3 regions of the Bacillus sp. WC2507 genome follow, and region 1 is predicted to be linked to each of the others. Evidence: riboswitches for the same ligand, from Rfam matches in the RefSeq annotation. Region 1 holds a riboswitch; each other region holds the start of a gene.
The links. Region 1 has a riboswitch for lysine ahead of ACUN28_RS25155 (amino acid permease). Riboswitches for the same ligand answer to the same signal wherever they lie in the genome.
Positions count from the first base shown of each region.

Region 2: it holds a riboswitch for lysine, as region 1 does, so the genes downstream of both, ACUN28_RS20630 (aspartate kinase) here and ACUN28_RS25155 (amino acid permease) in region 1, are expected to answer to the same signal.
Region 3: it holds a riboswitch for lysine, as region 1 does, so the genes downstream of both, ACUN28_RS14260 (amino acid permease) here and ACUN28_RS25155 (amino acid permease) in region 1, are expected to answer to the same signal.

Region 1 is NZ_JBQXPN010000001.1:4,773,041-4,775,320, reverse strand. Features, by position in the region: gene ACUN28_RS25155 (amino acid permease) at 1-1,287, opposite strand, end outside; lysine riboswitch at 1,434-1,620, opposite strand; gene racE (glutamate racemase) at 1,821-2,280, shown strand, end outside.
Region 2 is NZ_JBQXPN010000001.1:3,917,486-3,919,765, forward strand. Features, by position in the region: gene ACUN28_RS20625 (DoxX-like family protein) at 1-461, opposite strand, end outside; lysine riboswitch at 655-841, shown strand; gene ACUN28_RS20630 (aspartate kinase) at 1,044-2,273, shown strand.
Region 3 is NZ_JBQXPN010000001.1:2,675,681-2,677,960, reverse strand. Features, by position in the region: gene ACUN28_RS14265 (GNAT family N-acetyltransferase) at 1-355, opposite strand, end outside; lysine riboswitch at 742-934, shown strand; gene ACUN28_RS14260 (amino acid permease) at 1,047-2,280, shown strand, end outside.

The DNA of each region.
Region 1 (2,280 bases):
CCATAGTGCGTAACAAAGTGCGATAACTGCAACTATGCCATCTGTAATTCTTGCCCGCATTTCATTTTTATATGTTTCACCAGTTGCGACTAGTTTTAACTGGAAGATTGGTGAAACGAGATATGGAATGAGGTAGGCTAATGTTGATACGGTAATAACGAATGTATAAGCTTCCGCAATGGTTCCTGATAATGTTGAGAACAAGAACACTTGCGACATAATGTTTGTTAAACGTAATGAGTAAATTGGACTTCCTTTTTTATTTGTTTTTGTGAAGAAGGAAGGGAAGAAACCTTCTTTTGCTGCTTGATAAGGTACTTCTGAGCTTAATAAAATCCAACCTAAGATAGAACCGAATAGGGAAGTAAGAGCAAGTAATGCCATCAGTTTCCCGCCGCCATGACCCATTGCAGCGTTTAATGCATCTGCTAATGGACGTTCAGAAGCTTGTAATGTATCAACGTGAAGTACACCCATTGTTAAAATTGTAATTCCTAAGTAAATGGCAACTGTAATAAGTAATCCTGCCACCGTTGCGCGTTTTACTGTTTTCGGAGAGGTAGCACGGTTTGATAAAAGTACTGCTGATTCAATTCCGATAAATGCCCAAAGCGTTGTAAGAGCAGCTAAATTTACTTGTGAAAGTAGACCGTGTGAAACACCTGATTTATCGATCATCGGTGTGTACCATTGTCCGAACTTAGAAGCTTCGAAAGCAAATAAAGTAACGACGATGAATAATAGGAATCCAGTTACTTTCGTTGTTGTTGCTAAGAAGTTTAGTTTTCCAGCTCCGCTTACACCGTTTGTTAATATAATGTGAGTTCCCCAAAGTAGGATGGAACAAATCGTAAATGTAATAAGTTTCCCGACTTCTATGTTAAAAGAACCGATTGAAAATAGTAGTCGTGTATCTTTCATAATTGGGAAGAAGAGTGATAAATATCCCGCGAAAGATGTAATGATGGCAACGTTACTTGCCCAGTTTGCAACCCAATATCCCCACACCATACTGAAACCAGCCATTTTTTTCTTTTTTGGTGATGAGAATAAAGCATATGCATGACTTTGCGGTCCTGTCGTTAAATCAGGACGACGAATTGCTAAATTACCGAAAACAAGAGCTAGCATTAAAACACCAAATCCTGTTGTTAACCAAGCTAAAGTGACACCGAGAGGGCTTGCTGTTTGTGCCAACGTACTTGGCACCATGAAAATACCAGCGCCAACCATGTTGCCGACAACGAAAGCTGTTAGTACCCAAAAGCCCCATTTTTTTTGTTGCATAGAAAATACCTCCAAAGTTAGTATAACCAAGTCAAGCGAGGAGATATGTATGTCTTCCTAGTAGAGAAGAAAAGTTCCAAACAAAACAAAAAAAGCACGTAATTTGCCGCTACATGCTTTCTATCTTATAAGAAACCCACGACATACCTCTCGATAGCTCTCCACAAACGAAACGTTTCGTTTGTGACAGTTCTGCACTTATTAAATGCAGACCCAGCAAGTGTGCATGGTGGACACAACTTACTTCGGCAATCATTCCTTTCTCATTCCTTCATCAATGCCACTACATCTCCTGAAATGATACTCTTAATGACTGCAACCTCTACCTCACCGAGATACGAATGAGGATTTAAATATTAAATTAACGTATTTAAGAGTAACAAATGTATTTTTATACGTCAATGGATATGGTAATAATCAGATTATAGAGAAGAGTTTGTGATTAAAAGGGATAGGGATTATTATGTAATATTGAATTTTCATAATATAATAAACATTATTGGTGCTAGAAGATTGAGAAGGGGATGAAGTATATGTCTACATGTCATAAAAATTCAGTAATAGGTGTGCTAGATTCGGGAGTTGGGGGATTAACAGTTGCGAGTGAAATTATAAGACAATTGCCTAAAGAGAGCATTTATTATATTGGTGATAATGAGCGTTGCCCGTATGGGCCGAGAAGTGTAGAGGAGGTACAATCTTTCATATTTGAAATGGTTGAGTTCCTCAAGCAGTTTCCATTAAAAGCTCTAGTTGTAGCATGTAATACTGGTGCAGCTGCAGCATTGACCGCGTTGCAAGAAGCACTTCCCATCCCGGTTATTGGTGTTATACATCCGGGAGCAAGAGCTGCAATTAAAGTGACAAAGAAAGGGAGAATTGGAGTAATTGGAACTGTAGGTACGATAAAATCTAATATGTACGAACAAGCATTACACGAGCTGGATACATATTTGGAAGTGCATAGTCATGCATGTCCGACTTTAGCTACAG
Region 2 (2,280 bases), 860 kb from region 1:
AATTTTAAAGCATCAAAACTCCAAGCTGTCGCCCAACCTAATAACGGACGAAACATATAGGAATCTATTACACTCCCTATACGACCAAACCTCGTATCATAATCATATTGCGTCTCAAAATGAATGTGTTCTTCGGTCGGTGTATACTTCCAATAACCACGCCCTATTTGAATAAGAGATAATTTACTATCTGTCCAAAATTTTAAAGAAGAAATTCTTTCACCCGTTTCTTTTCTTATCTCACCTATTGATTCCCCTTCTCCAGCTATTTCAAGTCCAAATCCGATCTTTGTTTTATATAAAAACTTCTGTGGTTCTCCTTCTTTTTTCTCTAAATAAGAAATTTCAGTAAAGCGGGCATCCCACTCTGTATGTATATCTGGTTCCTGCGTATATTCCCATAATTTCTCCATTGTTGTGTTCATTTCTGCCGAAACATAAATAGGCTTTTCCCTCTTCATTCTTCCACCTCCAATGCACTATAAATTTAATGTACATGCAATGAATTTATTTTGCTACATTTTTCACAAACTTCCCCATAAAAAAAGAAAGAATTTTTAAAATATATATAAAACACTTGATTCCCCGAAAAATTTAAATTATTATAAAACAAATGTTACCAACAACTTCATAAATCAAACACTCTCGCCTAAAACGTGAGATAGAGGTTGCGATACTTATGAGTAGTCTAATGGAGACACAGAGATGTCTATGAACTTAGATGAAAGGAAGTATTGCCGAAATTGATAAATTTCTCTGCATTTATCAATTGGGGCTGTTTTCGAATAGAAACAGAACTGTCATATGTACAGACGTGTACGTATGAAGAGCTATCTACAAAAAAGAGATATCATTTTTTATGATATTCCTTTTTTGGCGGTTTTTTTATTAGCTCCGTTTTCTGTTTCCCTTTTCCTGTAACAGCACCATCCTCACTTATTTGAGATGGTGTTTTTTGTTTGTCTTTCTGGTAACTACAGGAGTATTGGGATTTATATATTTCCTAATCTATTCTTAAAAATAGACGAAAGAAGGAATTTGTAATGGAAACAATTGTTCAAAAATTTGGTGGCACTTCTGTCGGAAGCGTCGAACGCATTCAACATGTAGCAAATTTAATTATTGAAGAATATGAACGAGGTCATAGCATTGTCTCTGTCGTTTCAGCAATGGGAAAAAGCACGGATGAACTTGTCGCACTCGCTAACGCTATTACAGAAAATCCAAGTAAACGTGAAATGGATATGCTTCTATCTACAGGAGAACAAGTAACTATTTCATTATTAACGATGGCACTGCAAGCAAAAGGCTATCATGCAATTTCATTAACAGGATGGCAAGCTGGTATTACGACAGAATCTGTACATAGTAATGCACGGATTACTGACATTCATACAGATCGTATTCAATCTTATCTTGCCGAAGGCACGATTGTTATTATAGCTGGGTTCCAAGGAGTCAGTGAAGAACATGAAATTACAACACTTGGACGCGGTGGCTCTGATACAACTGCTGTTGCATTAACCGCTGCACTGAAAGCAAAAAAATGTGATATTTACACGGATGTGACAGGCGTATACACGACGGACCCACGAGTTGTAAAAGACGCTTATAAATTAGATGAAATTTCTTATGACGAAATGTTAGAACTTGCAAACCTCGGTGCTGGTGTATTACACCCGCGTGCGGTTGAGTTTGCTAAAAATCATAATGTCGTTTTAGAAGTTCGCTCAAGTATGGAACAAGAAAACGGAACAATTGTAAAAGGAGAATGTAACATGGAACAACAATCAATCGTTAAAGGTATTGCATTTGAAGATAATATTACACGCGTCACAATGAAAGGATTGGAACAAGGTGCACTTTCAACAGTTTTCTCTACATTAGCAGCGGCACATATTAATGTAGATATCATCATTCAAAGTATTACAAATGAAGGAACTGTTCACCTCTCCTTCTCAATCCACTCTAATGATTTAAGAGAAACTTTAGAGGTATTGGAACAAAATCAAGAAACACTACACTATGAATCTGTAGAATATGAAAATCATTTAGCAAAAGTATCAATTGTAGGATCAGGTATGGTATCTAACCCAGGTGTCGCTGCGAATATGTTCACTACTTTAAAAGAAGAAAATATTCATATTAAAATGGTAAGTACATCAGAAATTAAAGTGTCTGTCGTTATTGACCGCCTTCATTTAGTAACAGGTGTGGAGGCACTGCATCAATCATTTATGGCGAAAGTTGAGCCTTTGGTTCAGATGAGTTAATTTTACA
Region 3 (2,280 bases), 2.1 Mb from region 1:
GAAGTGTCTCTGCAATAATTGTTTCTACCTGTTCTGTTTGAAAAGCCCAATTTATTAATTCTCTTACAGCTTCTGTTGCATACCCTTTATTCCAATATTTCTCAATAAATCCATAACCAATTTCTACTGTATGTTCCTCATTTGGTTTCCCTTTAAACCCTACATCACCTAGAACGATGTCATCTTCTTTTCGAATGACATACCACGCGCCCCAAGGTAATAAATCCTTATCTTGCTTTATATTTTCTACATGCCCTACAATATGTGGACCACTATTATACCCTTGCTCGTTAGCAACGTGAATACTCTCTTCTGTACACGGCACTATATAGAGCCTTTCTGTTTCTAATTTCATGTTGATTTCCCCTTTTCAATTAAACAATACCTCAATTTTATCAGAAATAAAAAGAATATTCATTCTATTTATCAGATTTATACTTATTCTTTGAAACGAATTTAAGGAATATTCCTCTTTTAATAGTTATGTCGAATTATATTTTCAGAATTTTCTTTTATTTTTAAAGGGTTTTCCAATATTTTTTGCGAAACATTTGTATAACAATTTCTTTCTTTATTTTTTGTTACATAACAGTAGGTTCGGGTGGAGTTTTGCAAGCGTTTCCTATACAATAACCGATATTTTTTGACTTTTCCTAACAAAATATCTTGCAATATATTCAGAAACTCATTACAATTGCCATATATTAAAAATCTTAGCAATATATAAAATCCTCATCAATCCGATGAGGTAGAGGTTGCGACTTTTAAAAGTAAAACGGACGAGACACAGAGAATGTCCCTGACTTCGTTTGAAAGGAAAAGTTGCCGAAGTTTATATTTCTTCTCTGGAAGTATAAGCTGGGGCTGTCTCCGAAAGGAACAGAACTGTCACGTTTACAAAATTACCGTGTAAACGTGGGGTGCTATCTTAACGGAAGGGTATGATGGGGTGGTTATTTGTGAAACGTTCCGCCAAATTCCTTTGGCGGTTTTTTGTATTTTTCTCCCCCGCTCCTTCCTAACCTACAAGAAAAGGAGTGTTGAACATGAATAGCGCAACAAATCAATCTACCTCTAAAACGCAAACTACACAAGGACAAGGTGAATTAAAACGCGGATTAAAATCTCGTCACCTTACGATGATTTCTCTCGGTGGTACAATCGGTACCGGACTATTTCTTGCTAGCGGTGGTGTTATCCATTCTGCTGGTCCTGGCGGTGCATTAATTGCATACGCCGCAATTGGAATTATGGTTTACTTTTTAATGACAAGCTTAGCTGAACTCGCAGCTTACATGCCTGTTACTGGATCTTTTAGTACGTACGCAACAAAGTTTGTTGATCCATCACTTGGCTTTGCACTTGGATGGAACTATTGGTATAACTGGGCCATTACAATTGCTGCTGAACTAGCTGCTGTAACATTAATTATGAAATTTTGGTTCCCAGATACTCCTTCTCTTATTTGGAGTGGATTATGTTTAGCTATTATTTTCCTTTTAAACTATTTATCTGTTAAAGGGTTTGGTGAATCTGAATATTGGTTCGCACTTATTAAAGTAGTTACTATTATTATCTTTTTAATTGTCGGCTTCATGATGATTTTTGGAATTATGGGCGGCGAATCTGTTGGCTTTAAAAACTTCACTGTTGCAGATGCACCATTTAATGGCGGCATTATGGCAATTATCGGTGTATTTATGGCTGCTGGTTTCTCCTTCCAAGGAACTGAATTATTAGGAGTAGCTGCTGGTGAAACTGCTGATCCAGAGCGTAACATTCCAAAAGCAATTCGCTCGATCTTTTGGCGTATTCTTTTATTCTATATCCTTGCGATTCTCGTTATCGGTTTATTAATTCCTTATACGACTGAAAGCCTTGCTGCAAGCGATGTAACAGTAAGTCCATTTACACTTATTTTTGAAAAAGCGGGCGTTGCCTTTGCTGCTTCTGTTATGAACGCTGTTATTTTAACGGCAGTACTGTCTGCTGGTAACTCTGGTATGTATGCATCAACTCGTATGCTTTGGGATCTAGCTCGCCAGGGAAAAGCACCAAAGTTTCTTGGTAAATTAGATAGCCGCGGTGTACCTGTTAACGCATTAATCGTAACGTCAATTGTCGGTAGTATCGCTTTTATTGCCTCATTATTCGGTGACGGTGTTGTATACATTTGGTTATTAAACGCATCTGGAATGTCTGGCTTTATCGCATGGGTCGGAATCGCAATTAGTCATTACCGTTTCCGTAAAGCATATATCGCTCAAGGTAAAGATTTAA